4 regions of the Embleya sp. NPDC005971 genome follow, and region 3 is predicted to be linked to each of the others. Evidence: riboswitches for the same ligand, from Rfam matches in the RefSeq annotation. Region 3 holds a riboswitch; each other region holds the start of a gene.
The links. Region 3 has a riboswitch for cobalamin ahead of ABZ374_RS00090 (ABC transporter substrate-binding protein). Riboswitches for the same ligand answer to the same signal wherever they lie in the genome.

Region 1 (2,190 bases), on a different contig from region 3:
CCCAGCAGTATGCCGAGCGTGGTCAGCGACTTGCCGAGATCGTTGATCCATACGTTGCGGCCGTCCACGACACCGGCGACCAGACGTTTTCCGGGCAGCCCGCCGACCGCGGCCAGCGCGTCGAGGTTGGCGGCGGCGGCCCCGGTGAAGTCCAGCGCCAGGCCCTCGATCGGCGCCCGGGCCAGGATCGGCAGTGCCTCGCCGAGGCGGTCGAAGTACGAGGCCACCAACAGCTTGGGCCGGTCGGTGCGGCCGCCGAGATCGCGGTAGACCCGCTTGGCGGCGTTCAGTTCGGCGAAGCTGCGGTCCTGGACCAGGGCGGGCTCGTCGAGCTGCACCCACTCGGCGCCGGCGGCACGCAGGTCGGCGAGCAGCCGGGCGTACACCGGCAACAGCCGGTCCAACAGGGTCAGCGGCTCGAAGTCGGCCGCGACCCCCGGCGCGGGCTTGGCAAGCAGGAGGTAGGTGAGCGGGCCCACCAACACCGGGCGGGCGGTCAGGCCGAGCGCGACGGCCTCCTCGAACTCGGCCACCTGTTTGGCGGAGTTCGCCTCGAAGACGGTGTCCGGCCCGAGTTCGGGCACGAGGTAGTGGTAGTTCGTGTCGAACCACTTGGTCATCTCGAGCGGCGCCACGTCCTGCGTGCCACGCGCCATCGCGAAGTAGCCGTCCAGGGCGTCGACTTCGACGGCGGCGCGATGACGGGCCGGGATCGCACCCACGGCCACGCTGGTGTCGAGGACGTGGTCGTACAGCGAGAAGTCGCCGGTGGGTACCTCGTGGATGCCCGCCTGGGCGAGGCGTTCCCAGTTGGCGCGGCGCAGTTCGGCCGAGGCGTCCCGAAGCGCCTGCGCATCGATGCGGCCGGCCCAGTAGCCCTCGACGGCCTTCTTCAGTTCCCGATTCGGGCCCTGACGGGGATAGCCGTACACGGTGGCACGGGCCGCCGCGGCTGCGGACTTGGTGGTCACGGAACTCTCCTTCGCGAGCCTGTCGACAAGATCCCGGGACGGATCGCAGGCACGAAGGGAATGGCAAACCACACGGGTCACGTCGGTGTACTCCCGCACGTGTCCCACCGGTTGTCCGCCGACCCGCCCACGAGGTCACCGAGATCACCGTGCGCATCGGCGGCGCACGGGCAGTGGCAGGTCTTCGGACTCGCGGGCACATCCGCCAAGGGCGGACACCTACTGGCCGTCGCTTCCCGGACCCGAGTCGGGTCCAGTGCTGGTTGACGGCGGTCGTTCCCACTCACCGCTGCGGGGCAGTCCCGGATTCACACCGGGTTCCCTCTTACGACGCGCCTACCCGGATGGCAGGGCGAACCGACTGCGTGCGACAGCTTAGCCGGCCGAGGGCGCCCCCGGGGAGCCACCGCACGAGCCGGATGGGGCGAGCACGCGCCGAAGACGCGGACAACGGCCGGCGACGCATCGGTGGGGCCGGTGTTCGCGATCCGGTGTCGTGTTCGTTCCGACCGCCGACCGGTGGGGAGGACCCGGCGCGGCGGTGACCCTTCGCCGCGGTGCCGAAGTGCCTGGGCCGGCCGGTTTCCACCACAGGGGGAGCCCCACACTCGGGGCTCCCCGCCTGCGGCCGGCACCGGGGCCGGGTCAGGGGACGCACGGGGGAGGGGGAGCGGAGTGGTGAAGGAGGGGTTCAGCGGGAACGGGGTTCCGGCCGCGCCCCATACGGACTGCCGGGTGGCGAGCGGGTCGGGGGCGCCGCAGCCTTGAGCCGGTCCACTGTGTCCTCGAAGGTGGCCTCCTCGACGCCGGCCGCGGCCAGGGCGAGTGCGGACTGCATCGTGTTGGGCGGTTCGGGCGTCGTCGAGCTGCCGGTGGCCGGGATGAACTTGCCGCCGCTGCCGTCGCCGGCGGACCGGGAGGCCGGCCGGCGGGCACCGTAATCGGCGGCCGTGGTGGGGACGTTGGTGGCGGGGTGGCGGGGTGGCGGGGTGCCGTGGGCTGTGAGCAACCAGGCCGTCATGACCAGGGCGAGCCCGGGGGCTGTCGCCGCAATGCGAGATTTGGCGCCAATACGTGAGATATCAAGGCAAGTCGTAGTGTGCGGAGGGCTTGACGCGACGCAGCACGTTCCGCAGTCGGCGCCTGCCGGCATCGGCCTTGGGCGGGAAGCACTCGAACGGGCGGCACGCGGTCGGTTCAGTGGCCACCCTGGGTCGAG
Region 2 (2,190 bases), on a different contig from region 3:
CATCGCCCGGGGAAGCGGCCGGACCGGCCCCCGGTCGGGGGCGGGCCAAAGGGTTGGAAATGAGCGAAGACGCCGTGCTGAAACGTCCCCTCGGTCGCCATGAGGCGTTGCGGTTGATGGCCGACGCCCGACTGGGACGCGTCGTGGTGAGCGAGGGCGCGCTGCCGGCCGTGCACCTGGTGGCGTTCGCCGTCGATCGCGAGTGTGTGGTGTTCCGGGCCCCGCTCGACTCCTCGCTCGCGAAGGCCGCGCACGACGCGGTGGTCGCGTTCCAGGCCGACCACGTCGACCGGGCCACCCGCACCGGCTGGACGGGCACCGTGACCGGACACGCCTCCCGGGTCGGCGATCCGCACGTCGTCGCCCACCTGGATCGTCTGCTGCCCGACCTCGACGGCCTCGGCGAGGATCAGGTGTGGATCCGGGTCACCTCGGAACTCGTCACCGGACTCGCCCTCGAACGCCGGCCGTCGGGTCACGGCCGGCACTGGACTTACTAGGACGTCCGACTATATCGTCTTCAACTACAAGGTCCGCGGTGCAGGGAAGTCGGTGTGAATCCGGCATGGTCCCGCCACTGTGACCGGGGAGTGCGCTGCCGCAGCACCAAGCCACTGGCGAAGGCCGGGAAGGCGGGCATCGTGCGTCGATCCGGAAGTCAGGATACCGGCCGCGGGTATATCCGTGTTGTCCACGAGGATGGAGCAAACACGCATGACACCGGTCCGCGCCCTCGCCCCGGATGATCCTGCGAACGTCGAACCCACCAGGTTTTCCTGACCACTTCGACGTCGACCCGCACCGGGCAACCACGCGCACCCGCGCCGACGTTGCGCACCCGGGTCGTGCCCCGACCTCCGGATCGCACCCGACGAGAGACAGGTCGTTCATGGTCCGCGAACTTTCCCATTTCATCGGCGGCAAGCACGTCCCCGGCGCATCCGGCGCGTTCGGCGACGTGTACGACCCCAACACCGGTCGAGTACAGGCACGCGTTCCGCTCGCGGATCGCGCCGACACCCTGGCCGCCATCGCCGACGCCGAGCAGGCCCAACCCGCGTGGGCCGCCTGGAACCCGCAGCGGCGCGCCCGAGTCCTGGCCCGCTTCCTGCAACTGGTCGAACCCGAACGCGAGTCGCTGGCCCGGCTGCTGTCGGCCGAGCACGGCAAGACCATCGCCGACGCCCACGGCGACCTGCAACGCGGCCTGGAGGTCGTGGAGTTCGCCACCGGCATCCCGCACCTGCTCAAGGGCGAGTTCACCGACAACGCGGGCTCCGGCATCGATGTGCACTCGATGCGCCAACCCCTCGGCGTGGTCGCCGGCATCACCCCGTTCAACTTCCCGGCGATGATCCCGCTGTGGAAGATCGCGCCGGCCATCGCCTGCGGCAACGCGTTCGTGCTCAAGCCCTCGGAGCGCGACCCCTCGGTGCCACTGCGCCTGGCCGAACTCTTCGTCGAGGCGGGCCTGCCGCCCGGCGTGCTGAACGTGGTCCACGGCGGCAAGGAGAGCGTCGACACACTCCTGACCGACCCGCGCGTACAGGCCCTGGGCTTCGTCGGCTCGACCGCGATCGCCGAGTACGTCTACACCTCCGCCACCGCGAACGGCAAGCGCGCCCAGTGCTTCGGCGGCGCCAAGAACCACCTGATCGTGATGCCGGACGCGGACCTCGACCAGGTCGTCGAGGCGCTGATCGGTGCCGGCTACGGCTCCGCCGGGGAACGCTGCATGGCCATCTCCGTGGCAGTTCCGGTCGGCGCGGAGACCGCCGACGCGCTGGTGGAAAAGCTCGTCGCCCGGATCGCCACGCTGCGCGTGGGCCCCTCGCACGACCCGGACGCCGACTTCGGCCCGCTGGTCGGCCGGGACGCGCTCGATCGGGTGCACGGCTACCTGGACATCGGCGTCGCCGAGGGCGCCAAGCTGCTCGTGGACGGCCGCGACGTGCGCGTACCCGGCCACGAGGACGGCTACTTCGTCGGCGCGTCGCTGTTCGACCACGTGACGACCTCGATGCGGGTGTACCGCGAGGAGATCTTCGGCCCGGTGTTGTCCGTGGTCCGCGCGGCCTCCTACGAGGACGCGCTGCGGCTGCCGAGCGAGCACGAGTACGGCAACGGCGTGGCCATCTTCACCCGGGACGGCGACACAGCCCGCGACTTCGGCCGCCGGGTGAACACCGG
Region 3 (2,190 bases):
CACGCCGACCACCAGCGACAGCCGTACCCGGCCGCCCGGCACGTCGGCCGGCGGGCCCCGGTCCGGCGGCGGCGCCGCGCCCTCCCCACGGAGCACCGCGATCCGGGCCGCCGTCGGGTCCCGATCGATCGTCATGACCGGTCGGGGTGGAGCTGCTTCGCGAGTTCCTCGACCGCGTCCACCGAGCGCGGCCCCGGCTGGGCGACGGACAGCGAGATCACCGGGAAGGCGTTCGCCAGCAGCGCGGGTACGTCGGCGAGCACCGGAGTGGCCCTGAGCGTGGTGATCTTGGCCTCCGCCGACGGCGTCACGTAGTCGTAGATCAGCACCACGTCCGGTTTGCGTTCGGCGACCTGCTCCCAGGAGACCTTGGTCCAGCGCTCGTTCAGGTCGGCGAACACGTTGCGGCCGCCGGCGCGGGTGATGATCTCGTTGAGCATCGAGTTGCCGCCGGTGGTCTGCGCCGCGTCGGCGCCGGAGTTGTACACGAAGACCTTGACCGGTGCGGCGCCCGCGAGCCGCGCGGTGACCGCGTCCAGCCGCCCGCGCAGTGCGGCGACGGAGCCTTCGGCGCGCTCGGACACGCCGAAGATGCCGCCGATGGAGCGCAGTTCGCCGTAGAGCTGTTCGAAGGTGACCGGTGCCTTGGCGCAGCCCTCGGGATTGAGGTGGGTCTTGATGTTCAGTTCGCCGAGTCGGGCGCGGGTGTGGCCGGACGACTCGGAGAAGCCGTCGGGGTAGCCCGAGTAGACGAAGTCGGGCGTGGCTTCGAGCAGTTTCTCCAGCGAGGGTTGCGCGTCGGCGAGCACCGGGATGCGCCCGTACGCCTCCCGGTATCTGTCGCCGATGGTGCGGCCCTTGAGGTACGCGGTGCCCACCATCTTGTCGGCCAGGCCCAGTTCGAGCATCAGCTCGGTGGCGTTGGAGGTGAGCGTGGCGGCGCGCTGCGGCGGCCGGTCGTAGGTCGTGCTCACACCGCAGTTGTCGGTGTCGGTGTACGGCTTGTACGCGGTGGGTGCGGGGGCGCTCGCCTTCTTGTCCTGCACCGCCCCGCCGCACGCGGTTGCGAACAGTGCGAGCGCGGCGACCGCCGCGGCCCACGAGTGTCGGCTGCGGCCCATCGGTGTCCGCGTTCGTATCGGCGTCGGCATCGTCGAAGCTCTCCCTTGCGAGTCCTCGTCGGGGGAACTCGGGAGGGAGGGAGCGCGGCGGCGGACACCGCTCGGCGCCGTCGTCCGACGGACCCGCCCGCGAGGTCCCGGAAGTCCGCGTGCGCGAGGCGAACGCGGGCGACGGCAGGTCTTCGGACTCGTGGGCGGGTTCCGCGGGCCACGGGTGCGTGGCCGGGTCGTCCTACCGGTCGCCGCTTCCCGGATCCCGTTTCACCGGGCCCAGTGCTGATGGCGACTTTCGTTCCCACTTACCGCTGCGGGGCAGTTCCGGATTCGCACCGGATTCCCTCTTGCGACACCCGGAATCGGTCGAAGCCGGGTGAACCGTTCGCAAGGGCAGCCTAACCATGGGCGCCGCGGCGGCCGAGCGAGGGTGCTTTTTCGGCTGCCGCTCGGGCGACTTCGGCTGCCGCCCGGCGACTTCGGCCGCTACTGGGCGACCAGGATCTCCAACCCGGCGTCGCGCAGCGCGTCGAGCGTGTCCCGGTCGGCCGGGCCGCTGGTGATCAGCAGGTCGATGTCCGCCAGCGGGCACACCTCGGCGAGTTCGATCCGGCCCAGCTTCGAGCCGTCGGCGACCACGACCCGACGCCCGGCGGCCCGCAACATCGCCCGCTTGGCCTCGGCCTCGGGCAGGTTCACGTTGGTGATGCCACCCGTGGGGTGCACGCCGTTGCAGCCGAGGAAGACCGTGTCCGCGTGGATGCGCTCCAGGATGTGGTCACCGAGCGGATTGATCAGCGAGTGCTGCAACGGACGCAGCGTGCCGCCGGTGACCACGACGGAGAACCGGGGGATGGCCCGCTCCAGCTCCAGCGCGATGGTCAGTCCGTTGGTGAACACCACGAGGTCGCGCAGGTCGCCGCGGTCCACCAGGGCGCGGGCCACGAACGTGGTGGTGGTGCCCACGTCCAGGACCACGCTCTCGGACGGCGACACCAGCGCCGCGGCGGCCCGCCCGATCAGCGTCTTCGCGGGCGACGCCGAGGTCAGCGCCTCCTCGAAGGACGGCTCGACC
Region 4 (2,190 bases), on a different contig from region 3:
TGTAGCGCAACACGGCCTCCGTCGTGCCCTCGTCCGGAGCGCCCTCGACGTCGAGGACCAGACCGTGCTCGGGATTGGTGTGCGACACCAGGGCCAGCCCCTCACCGGTGTCGCCGGCCAGCACCGGGACGTCCACCGACTGCCCGGCGCGAGTGCCGACCCGATCCGTGACGGCCCGCGGCGCGGCCGGCATCGGCGCTCCGAACCCGCCGTTCGGCCGTACCCGGTCGACACGCGAGCCCGGAGCGGAGTCGCCGGCCGGGCCGGCGACCACGGGCGGCAGCGACGGGATGGGCACCACGGCAACGGCGGGGCACCCGGCGCCCACACCGAACAACACCGCGCACCACACGAGCACCACACCGACTCGACGCATCCGGACGGCCGGTTCGGGTGTTCCGGAAACCGTGGCCACACAATCCTCCGGCACTCTGGTCCGGACACGGCCGGATCTGGGATGGGTCGGCCGGCGCCCGCCGGATCCGATGCCGGCCGAGGGAGCCGCTCTCGAACCCCGATCCTGTGCGCAGTGCCCACCGGTTCGCGACGCGGCACGCGGAGCGGCGGCGAGCTTCACCCACAAGCGTGGACCGACCGGGCCCGACAGTGGACCCGGCCCGGCGCGCGTGTCATGGTGGGAGGCGCTATGCGACGGCGGTACGAGGAAGTCGGTGTGAATCCGACGCGGTCCCGCCACTGTGATCGGGGAGCGACTCCCACACCGGCCACGACCCCGCGACGGGGTGGGAAGGCCGGGAGGAGCGAAGAGCCGAGAGCCAGGAGACTCACGTCGTCGCCACCTCACCAACCGGGGCGGATTTCCCCGAGAGAGGCCGGTGCTGCGCCATGTCCTTGGTACTGAGCCGGATCTACACCCGTACCGGCGATGCCGGTACCACCGCGCTGGGCGACAACTCCCGGACGCGCAAGACCGATCCGAGGTTGGCGGCCTACGCCGACACGGACGAGACCAACGCGGCGATCGGGGTCGTGCTCGCGCTCGGCGACCCGGAGCCGCAGACCCGTGCGGTGTTGGCCCAACTGCAACACGACCTGTTCGACGTCGGCGCGGACCTGTGCGCGCCGATCGCCGAAGGCGACACCCGGCTGCGGATCACCGAGGCCGACGTGGCCCGGCTGGAGGAGCACTGCGACGCGTTCAACGCGGAACTCCCCACGCTGCGCTCGTTCGTCCTGCCCGGCGGCAGCCCCGCCGCGGCCCTGCTGCACGTGGCCCGCACCGCGGCCCGGCGCGCCGAACGTTCGACCTGGGCGCTGATCGAGGCGGACGAACCGGCGGCGGGTGGGTCCGCGACGGTGAACCCGCTCACCGCGCGCTACCTCAACCGGCTGTCCGACCTGCTGTTCGTGCTCGCCCGACGGGCCGACGCGGGTGGCGCGGGTGATCTGCTGTGGCGTCCGGGCGACAACCGCTGAGCGGTTCGGCGGCACGGCCCGAGGTCGGCGACGCGATGGCCCGAGTCGCCGAGGTGGGGCCCTACTTCGTGCTGCGGACCGGAGCGATTGCCGACGGCGCGGGCTTTCGGCCGTTGGTCGAGTTGTACGACCGCGCCGCGCCCGACGCGTGGGCGGCCCGGGTGGAGTACGTGCGGGGCCGGTTGCGCACCGACGAGCCGCGGGTCGCCGCGTCGATCCTGTACCTGGGCGTGGCCTCGCGGTTGTGGTCGGTGGCGCTCGGCGCGGCGGTGCTCGGTCGGGTCGTGCCGGACCTGGACCCGGTCCGGACGCACTGGCGCTTCCCGGCGAGCGGTGCGATCGAACTGTGGGCGCCGGATCCGATCCCGACGCCGGTGCTCGCGGACCGGGCCGGGATCGACCGGGTGTACGCCGCGGTGATGACCGCGCACCTGGTGCCGCTGGCCCGGGCCACTCGGGCGGTGGTGCCGATCGCGGAGCGCCTGCTGGCCGGCAACGCCGCGTCGGCGCTGGTCGGTGCGGCCCGGGTGCTGCACCGGCACCCGGCGCCGGACGAGCCGGAACTCGTGACGACGACCCGGTCGTTCGCCGACGGTCTGTTGGCCACGGGCCTGCTGCGAGGGAGTGGGCTGCACGGCGCCCTGGGCGCGTTCCGGCGCACCACGTGCTGCCTGTACTACCGGATTCCCGGCGGCGGTACGTGCGGCGACTGCGTCTTCCACGACAAGCCGCCGCAACCGACCCGGGTCCGGA

Region 1: linked by a shared signal. The riboswitch ahead of metE (5-methyltetrahydropteroyltriglutamate--homocysteine S-methyltransferase) and the one ahead of ABZ374_RS00090 (ABC transporter substrate-binding protein) in region 3 are both predicted to bind cobalamin.
Region 2: linked by a shared signal. The riboswitch ahead of ABZ374_RS39790 (CoA-acylating methylmalonate-semialdehyde dehydrogenase) and the one ahead of ABZ374_RS00090 (ABC transporter substrate-binding protein) in region 3 are both predicted to bind cobalamin.
Region 4: linked by a shared signal. The riboswitch ahead of ABZ374_RS20520 (cob(I)yrinic acid a,c-diamide adenosyltransferase) and the one ahead of ABZ374_RS00090 (ABC transporter substrate-binding protein) in region 3 are both predicted to bind cobalamin.

The regions. Positions count from the first base shown of each region.
Region 1 is NZ_JBEXUX010000002.1:227,491-229,680, forward strand. Features, by position in the region: gene metE (5-methyltetrahydropteroyltriglutamate--homocysteine S-methyltransferase) at 1-971, opposite strand, end outside; cobalamin riboswitch at 1,147-1,312, opposite strand; gene ABZ374_RS03935 (hypothetical protein) at 1,663-1,980, opposite strand; gene ABZ374_RS03940 (LacI family DNA-binding transcriptional regulator) at 2,169-2,190, opposite strand, start outside.
Region 2 is NZ_JBEXUX010000071.1:16,682-18,871, reverse strand. Features, by position in the region: gene ABZ374_RS39795 (pyridoxamine 5'-phosphate oxidase family protein) at 60-500, shown strand; cobalamin riboswitch at 520-690, shown strand; gene ABZ374_RS39790 (CoA-acylating methylmalonate-semialdehyde dehydrogenase) at 890-2,190, shown strand, end outside.
Region 3 is NZ_JBEXUX010000001.1:15,184-17,373, forward strand. Features, by position in the region: gene ABZ374_RS00085 (iron ABC transporter permease) at 1-135, opposite strand, end outside; gene ABZ374_RS00090 (ABC transporter substrate-binding protein) at 132-1,121, opposite strand; cobalamin riboswitch at 1,277-1,516, opposite strand; gene ABZ374_RS00095 (DeoR/GlpR family DNA-binding transcription regulator) at 1,602-2,190, opposite strand, start outside.
Region 4 is NZ_JBEXUX010000022.1:12,209-14,398, forward strand. Features, by position in the region: gene ABZ374_RS20515 (Ig-like domain-containing protein) at 1-415, opposite strand, end outside; cobalamin riboswitch at 660-787, shown strand; gene ABZ374_RS20520 (cob(I)yrinic acid a,c-diamide adenosyltransferase) at 847-1,437, shown strand; gene ABZ374_RS20525 ((2Fe-2S)-binding protein) at 1,413-2,190, shown strand, end outside.